Regions from separate parts of the Mesorhizobium sp. DxT genome, predicted to be linked through region 2. Evidence: riboswitches for the same ligand, from Rfam matches in the RefSeq annotation. Region 2 holds a riboswitch; the other holds the start of a gene.

Region 1 (3,251 bases), on a different contig from region 2:
CGACGCCCGGTCGCGCCTCCTCCAGCAGCCGGATCGAATCGAGCGGCAGGATGCCCTTCGACCACAGCGAGCCTTCGAAGCTTGCATAGCGGCCGCGCTCGGCGGCAAGATCGACCGACGCAGAGATTGCGTGATAGCTGATTGCCTCCATCGAAAGATCAGCAAATTCGATCGCCTCGTCCGAAGCGTAGGCGAGGCGCAGCTTCTGCAACGCATCCTGGAAGCCCATCAGGCCGAGGCCTACCGGGCGATGGCGTAGGTTGGACGCGCGCGCTTCGGGGATGGTGTAGAAATTGATGTCGATGACGTTGTCGAGCATGCGCATGGCAGTGCCGACAGTCATCGCAAGGTGCGCGAGGTCGAGACCCTGCTCGCCGATGTGATTGAGCAGATTAACCGAACCGAGATTGCACACGGCAACCTCGTCCTTCGAGGTGTTCAGGGTGATTTCCGTGCACAGGTTCGACGAATGCACAACGCCGACGTGGCCCTGCGGCGAGCGGATGTTGCACGGGTCCTTGAAGGTGACCCATGGGTGCCCGGTCTCGAAAAGCATGGTCAGCATCTTGCGCCACAGGTCGAGCGCGCGGACCTTGCGGAACACCTTCAGCCCCCCGGAAGCCGCCTTCGCCTCGTAGGCCTCGTAAGCCTTGCGGAACGATTGGCCGTAGAGATCGTGCAGGTCCGGCGTCTCATCGGGCGAGAACAGCGTCCATTCCGTGTCGGCCTCCACGCGCTCCATGAAGAGGTCCGGCACCCAGTTGGCCGTGTTCATGTCATGCGTGCGGCGGCGGTCGTCGCCGGTGTTTTTCCTGAGGTCGAGGAATTCCTCGATGTCGACATGCCAGGTCTCGAGATAGGCGCAGACCGCGCCCTTGCGCTTGCCGCCCTGGTTGACGGCGATGGCGGTGTCGTTGGCGACCTTCAGGAACGGCACGACGCCCTGGCTCTCGCCGTTGGTGCCCTTGATGTGGGCGCCAAGGCCGCGCACCGGCGTCCAGTCGTTGCCAAGCCCGCCCGAATATTTGGCAAGCAGTGCATTGTCCTTCACGCCCTTGAAGATGGCGTCGAGGTCGTCGCCGATGGTGGTCAGGAAGCAGGAGGAAAGCTGCGGCCGCGTCGTCCCCGAATTGAATAGCGTCGGCGTGGAGGCCATGAAATCGAACGACGACAGCAGGTCATAGAACTCGATCGCCCTGCCTTCGCGATCGATCTCGCGGATCGCCAGCCCCATCGCGACGCGCATGAAGAAGGCCTGCGGCAGCTCGAAGCGCTTGCCCTTGGTATGCAGGAAATAGCGGTCGTAGAGGGTCTGGAGCCCGAGATACTGGAAGTTCAGGTCGCGCTCCGGCTTCAAAGCCGCGCCGAGACGAGCCAGATCGAAACGGCCGAGTTCCGGGTCGATCAGCTCAGCCTCGATGCCGGTCTTGATGAAATCGGGGAAATAGCTCGCATAACGGGCCGACATCTCGGCCTGCGTTGCCTGCTCGGCCCGGCCGGAAACGAAGGTCAGCGCCTCGCGCCGCAACCTGTCGAGCAGCAGGCGGGCGGAAACGAAGGCGTAATTCGGCTCCTGCTCGACCAGCGTGCGCGCGGCGAGAATCGGTGCCAGAGACAGTTCGTCGAGCGTGATGCCGTCATAGAGGTTGCGCCGCGCCTCGGCAAGGATTGGCGTGGACGAGACCGCATCAAGGTCGGCACAGGCCTCTTCGACGATCTGCGCAAGGCGCGCTTCGTCGAGCGGGAGGAGCAATCCGTCTTCCGCCTTCACCTGCAGGGACGGCACGGCGCTTTCGGTCGAGGTCGCCTTCCCGGCGGCACGCTCTCGCGCCCTCTCCTCGCGGTAGAGCACATAGGCGCGCGCGACCTTGTGGTTTTCACCGCGCATCAGCGCGAGTTCCACCTGGTCCTGCACGTCCTCGATGTGGAATGTGCGCCCCTCGCCAACGCGACGGGTGAGCGCGGACACAACCTGCTCGGTCAGTTCCTCAACGACGTCGTGGACGCGTCGCGAGCCGGCCGCCGTCGAGCCCTCCACCGCCAGAAACGCCTTGGTCAGCGCTACCGTGATCTTGGTCGGGTCGAAGGGCGTGACAGCGCCGTTGCGGCGAATGACGCGGTAGCCCGGTTCGGCCGCTGGCCGGTCGGCGGTTCCGATGGAAATCGGAACCGGTGCGGTCCCGCTGGTGTGCTGAGTAGAGGTTGCCGGCATCTTGTCCCCGTAGGTTTTGGACGGGGATTTCGCGGAACGCATGCCGGGGCGCACGGCGGACCGCGCATCAGCAACGCGCACCATCGGGACACCCCGCCCGAGGTTCGTGTGTGTTCGTCACGGCAGGTCTCCTGGCTCGCAGGTCGCCGCTTTCGTCGGCCTTCCCGGCGCTCTCGCACCAGTGGCGTAACTCGACGCAAGCTCACTGCTTACAGTTGCGGGGGCAGCGCCGGCCTTGCACTACATGCGCACCGGCTTCCCTCTTAGCTCTTGAGTCCAATCCGACTCGCAAGAACCATGACGACTACATCTAGTATCTGCTACGCGGACAGTGTCAACGCGTAGCGTGAGATTTCCCGCGAGCAATGTTGCGCAGCCGGGTGAGCGGGCGCTAGCCGGCCGCTCCGAGCGCCCGCAGAACCTCATCCGTCGTGGTCACGGCGGCGACATTCTGCAACGCGTAGTCAATCGAGGCGCGATGCCAGTCGGCGTTCATGGTCGAGCAGGCATCCTCCGGCACGATCATGATGTAGCCCTTGTCGGCGCCGGTCCGCGCCGTGTGCTCGATGGACATGTTGGTCCACGCGCCGGTCTCGATGATGGTATCCCGGCCCTCGGCCTTGAGCACGGTTTCCAGGCTAGTGCCTTCCCAGGCGCTCATGCGGTTCTTGGAGACGACATGGTCGCCCGCCTGCGCTTCCAGCCCCGGCACGGGCTGGGCGCCCCAACTGCCTTTCACCAGCGCGTTGGCCTGCATGGTGTTCTCGAACAGCGGCGCATTGAGCGTCATGCCGCGTCCGGCATTGTCCACCTCGAACCAGACATGGATCACCGGCACGCCGACCGCGCGGCAATGTTCGGCGAGGCGGCGCGCATTCTCGATCGCGTTCTGCTCGCGGCAGTGCTGCGGCGAACCGGAATCTGCGAAGGCTCCGCCTTCCATCACCACATCGTTCTGCATGTCCTGGATGATGAGTGCGCAGCGCGACGTGTCGAGCTTGAAGCTGCCATCGCCGGCCGCAGCGACGGGCTGGCTGGC
Region 2 (3,251 bases):
GATCCTGAAGGTTGGCTGCGGTGGGGACGCGGGCGATGAGGCCGCGCTTGAGCGCTTCCGGCCGACTGCGGAACGGCATGAAACCATCGGATGAGCCGGCAAAGAGCTCCGCGCCCGCAACGAGGTCTGCGGCGTTGTCGGTGTCGAGTTCGCCGAAGATGTAGCTCCACGAGCCGGCGCGCAGCACGGCGGCGCTCAGGCCTCGCTTGCAGTTGCCGAGGCAGGCGACCTGCCTGACGTCGACCGTGCTGCCTGCTGCGGCCTCGCGGGTGGCGTCGGCCAGCGCCGATCCGGGTCGTGGAAAGGTTTCGGCCGGCGTGCCTGGATAGCGGCAGGAACTGCAGACGATTATGGTAACCGCGGACGCGGTCTCGCTATCTGGCGAAGAGGCATCGAGGTCCGGCTTCAACTCGCCGGAAATTATGTCCGTCACATTGCGCTCCTTGCCCGGGAACACCCGCCGGGCGGTCAGGATTGGGTCTGCGACGGCAGGTCTCCTGGCTCACGGATCGCTGCTCCTGCCGCCTTCCCGAAGCACCCGCTTCAGTGGCATTCGACAGGAACTATCCGTCTACAGTTGCGGGGACAGCTACGGATTTGCCCGAAAGCGCACCGTATTCCCTCTTAGCCTGTCACCTCGCGGCGACAGGACCGTCGGCGTCCATTTAGGTCGCCCGAGGTAAGGCTGTCAACGCGGCTCGATTGAAGGTTGCGGCAGCCGATGATTGCGCTATGGTGAAAGCGTCGTCGGTTTCCGCAAGGGACCAGAGGGAATGCGGTGAGGGCCAACAGCGCCCGATTCCGCGGCTGCCCCCGCAACTGTAAGCGGAGAGCCTTTCCCCAAAAGCCACTGGAGCATTCGCTTCGGGAAGGCGGGGAAGGGCTGTGACCCGCGAGCCAGGAGACCTGCCGCTGACTATCGCAACACGTTCCCTCGGGTGGAGGGGAAAGGACGAATCATGGCTACTTCATCTGGCGCTATCGGTGCCGCTTCTTCTCAATCGCGCCTCTTGCAGCTCTCGCTCGCAGGTTTTCTGGGCCTGTTCATCACCGGCTTCGTGGGCTTTTCCCATATCGAAGTGATGCACAATGCCGGCCACGACTACCGCCATTCGATGGCATTTCCCTGCCACTGATACGAGAGTTAAGCCATGACCATATTTCGTAACGTCGTGTTCGTCGCGGCGCTCTCCGGGCTGTTCGCGGGTTTCGTGATGACCGCCATGCAGGTTGCCTTCACGGTTCCCCTCATTCTCCAAGCCGAAGCCTATGAAGGCGCAGGCGAAGAAGGTGCTGCGGCTGAAGAATCACACGATCACGGTGCAGCCGGGCACAGCCATGGCGACGAGGCGTGGATGCCCGCCGACGGGCTGGAACGAACCCTCTACACCGCCCTTGCAGCCATTGTGACCGGCATTGGCTTCAGCCTGCTGCTGGTTGTTGCATCCGAACTGGTTGGCGGGATCGCCGGCTGGCGGCAGGGACTATTCTGGGGGTTCGCTGGTTTCTCGGTGTTCACGCTTGCACCCGGACTAGGCCTGCCGCCCGAACTGCCGGGCATGCCTGCCGCCGATCTCTTCGCGCGGCAGGCATGGTGGATCGGTGTCGTCATTGCCACGGCCGGTGGACTCGCGCTTATCGCGCTGACGCGGTCGGCGGCGCTGGCGGCCCTGGGTGCCGTGCTGATCGTGCTGCCGCACGTCATCGGCGCTCCGCAGCCGGAGAGCCACGATACGCTGGTCCCGGCCCATCTCCACCACAGCTTTGTTGTGGCGGTGACCGTGACCAACCTCGTCTTCTGGCTGGCTCTCGGCGCCATAGTTGGCGTGCTGCGGCCGCGTTTCGCGCAGGGGCTCGGCGAGCCGCAAAGCAGCCTTGCCTGACCCGACCGGTACGCTGACTTTCGTCCTCGGCGGTGCGCGCTCCGGAAAGAGCCACCACGCCGAGGACCTTCTGTCAGCAGAGCCGGCGCCCTGGAGCTATATCGCGACGGCGCAGGCGCTGGACGGCGAGATGGCGGAGCGGATCGCTCACCACCGTGCGCGCCGGGATTCGCGATGGCAGACCGTCGATGCGCCGCTGGACCTCGTCGACGCGCTGGAAGCGTTGCCCGCGGGTCGTCCGGTTCTTCTGGATTGCCTGACCCTGTGGCTGACGAATGTGATGTTGGCCGAGCGGGACGTAGATGCCGAATCGCAGCGGCTGGCCGATGCCCTCGCCAGCCCACATGGGCGCTGGGTTGTCGTCGCAAACGAGGTCGGGCTCGGGATCGTGCCGGACAACGCGCTTGCGCGCCGGTTTCGCGATGCTGCGGGTCGCCTCAACCAGATGGTCGCGGCGCGCGCTGATAGCGTGGTCTTTATGGTCGCCGGCCTTCCGATGAAAGTGAAGTGATGCGCGAGATCGACGAAAAGCAAGCCGAGCGCCATAAGGCCAAGATGGAGAGACGCAAGGCCGTCCAGGACGCCGAGGTCGCCGGCAAGACGGTCGAAAAGGGTCTTTTGGTCGTCAATACCGGGCCGGGCAAGGGCAAGTCGACCGCGGCGTTTGGCCTTGCCTTGCGCATGTTGGGACACGGACGGCGGGTCGGTGTCGTGCAGTTTATCAAGGGCGCGTGGAAGACAGGCGAGACGCAGGCGCTCGAGCGCTTCGGAGACATGTTCGTCTGGCACGCCATGGGCGAGGGGTTCACCTGGGAAACGCAGGATCTCGCCCGCGACGTGGCCGCGGCCGAGCGCGCATGGGCGAAGGCGCAGGAGATGATGGCCGACGAGAGTTTCGGCCTGGTCATCCTAGACGAGCTCAACATCGCTCTGCGCTACGACTACCTCGACCTCGGCAGTGTCGTGGCTACCCTGAAGACGCGCCGGCCGGACCTGCATGTCGTCGTCACCGGACGCAACGCAAAGCCCGAACTCGTGGAGGTGGCAGACCTCGTCACCGAGATGGGGCAGGTCAAGCACCACTTTGCCGCCGGCGTGAAGGCGCAGGCGGGCATAGAATTCTAGAGAGCCAGCACACTTGCGGCGCCTACGCCGGCGAGGCTGATCAGCAGCGCGTCGGCTGTCCGGTAGAGCCGCAGGGCGCGGCGGATATCGGCAGCGTTGGCTTCGCGGCGGCCGCCTTCGCCCATGAAGATGTCATCGACCAGCACGCCGCCATAGGAGCGCGGGCCTGCCAGTGCGAGGCCGAGCGCGCCCGCCATGGCAGCCTCCGGCCAGCCCGCATTGGGCGACTTGTGGTATCGCGCA

What was found. A riboswitch is a leader RNA that binds a small molecule or an ion and turns the genes downstream of it on or off. The one in region 2 is predicted to bind cobalamin.
Region 1: another riboswitch for cobalamin. It lies ahead of ACVJNE_RS09840 (ribonucleoside-diphosphate reductase subunit alpha); the one in region 2 lies ahead of ACVJNE_RS15385 (CbtB domain-containing protein).

The regions. Positions count from the first base shown of each region.
Region 1 is NZ_JBZFLJ010000004.1:115,857-119,107, reverse strand. Features, by position in the region: gene ACVJNE_RS09840 (ribonucleoside-diphosphate reductase subunit alpha) at 1-2,212, opposite strand, end outside; cobalamin riboswitch at 2,317-2,527, opposite strand; gene ACVJNE_RS09835 (isochorismatase family protein) at 2,604-3,251, opposite strand, start outside.
Region 2 is NZ_JBZFLJ010000007.1:264,317-267,567, forward strand. Features, by position in the region: gene ACVJNE_RS15380 (DUF1636 family protein) at 1-433, opposite strand, end outside; cobalamin riboswitch at 471-671, opposite strand; cobalamin riboswitch at 732-928, shown strand; gene ACVJNE_RS15385 (CbtB domain-containing protein) at 960-1,136, shown strand; gene ACVJNE_RS15390 (CbtA family protein) at 1,152-1,883, shown strand; gene cobU (bifunctional adenosylcobinamide kinase/adenosylcobinamide-phosphate guanylyltransferase) at 1,876-2,394, shown strand; gene cobO (cob(I)yrinic acid a,c-diamide adenosyltransferase) at 2,394-3,008, shown strand; gene cbiB (adenosylcobinamide-phosphate synthase CbiB) at 3,005-3,251, opposite strand, start outside.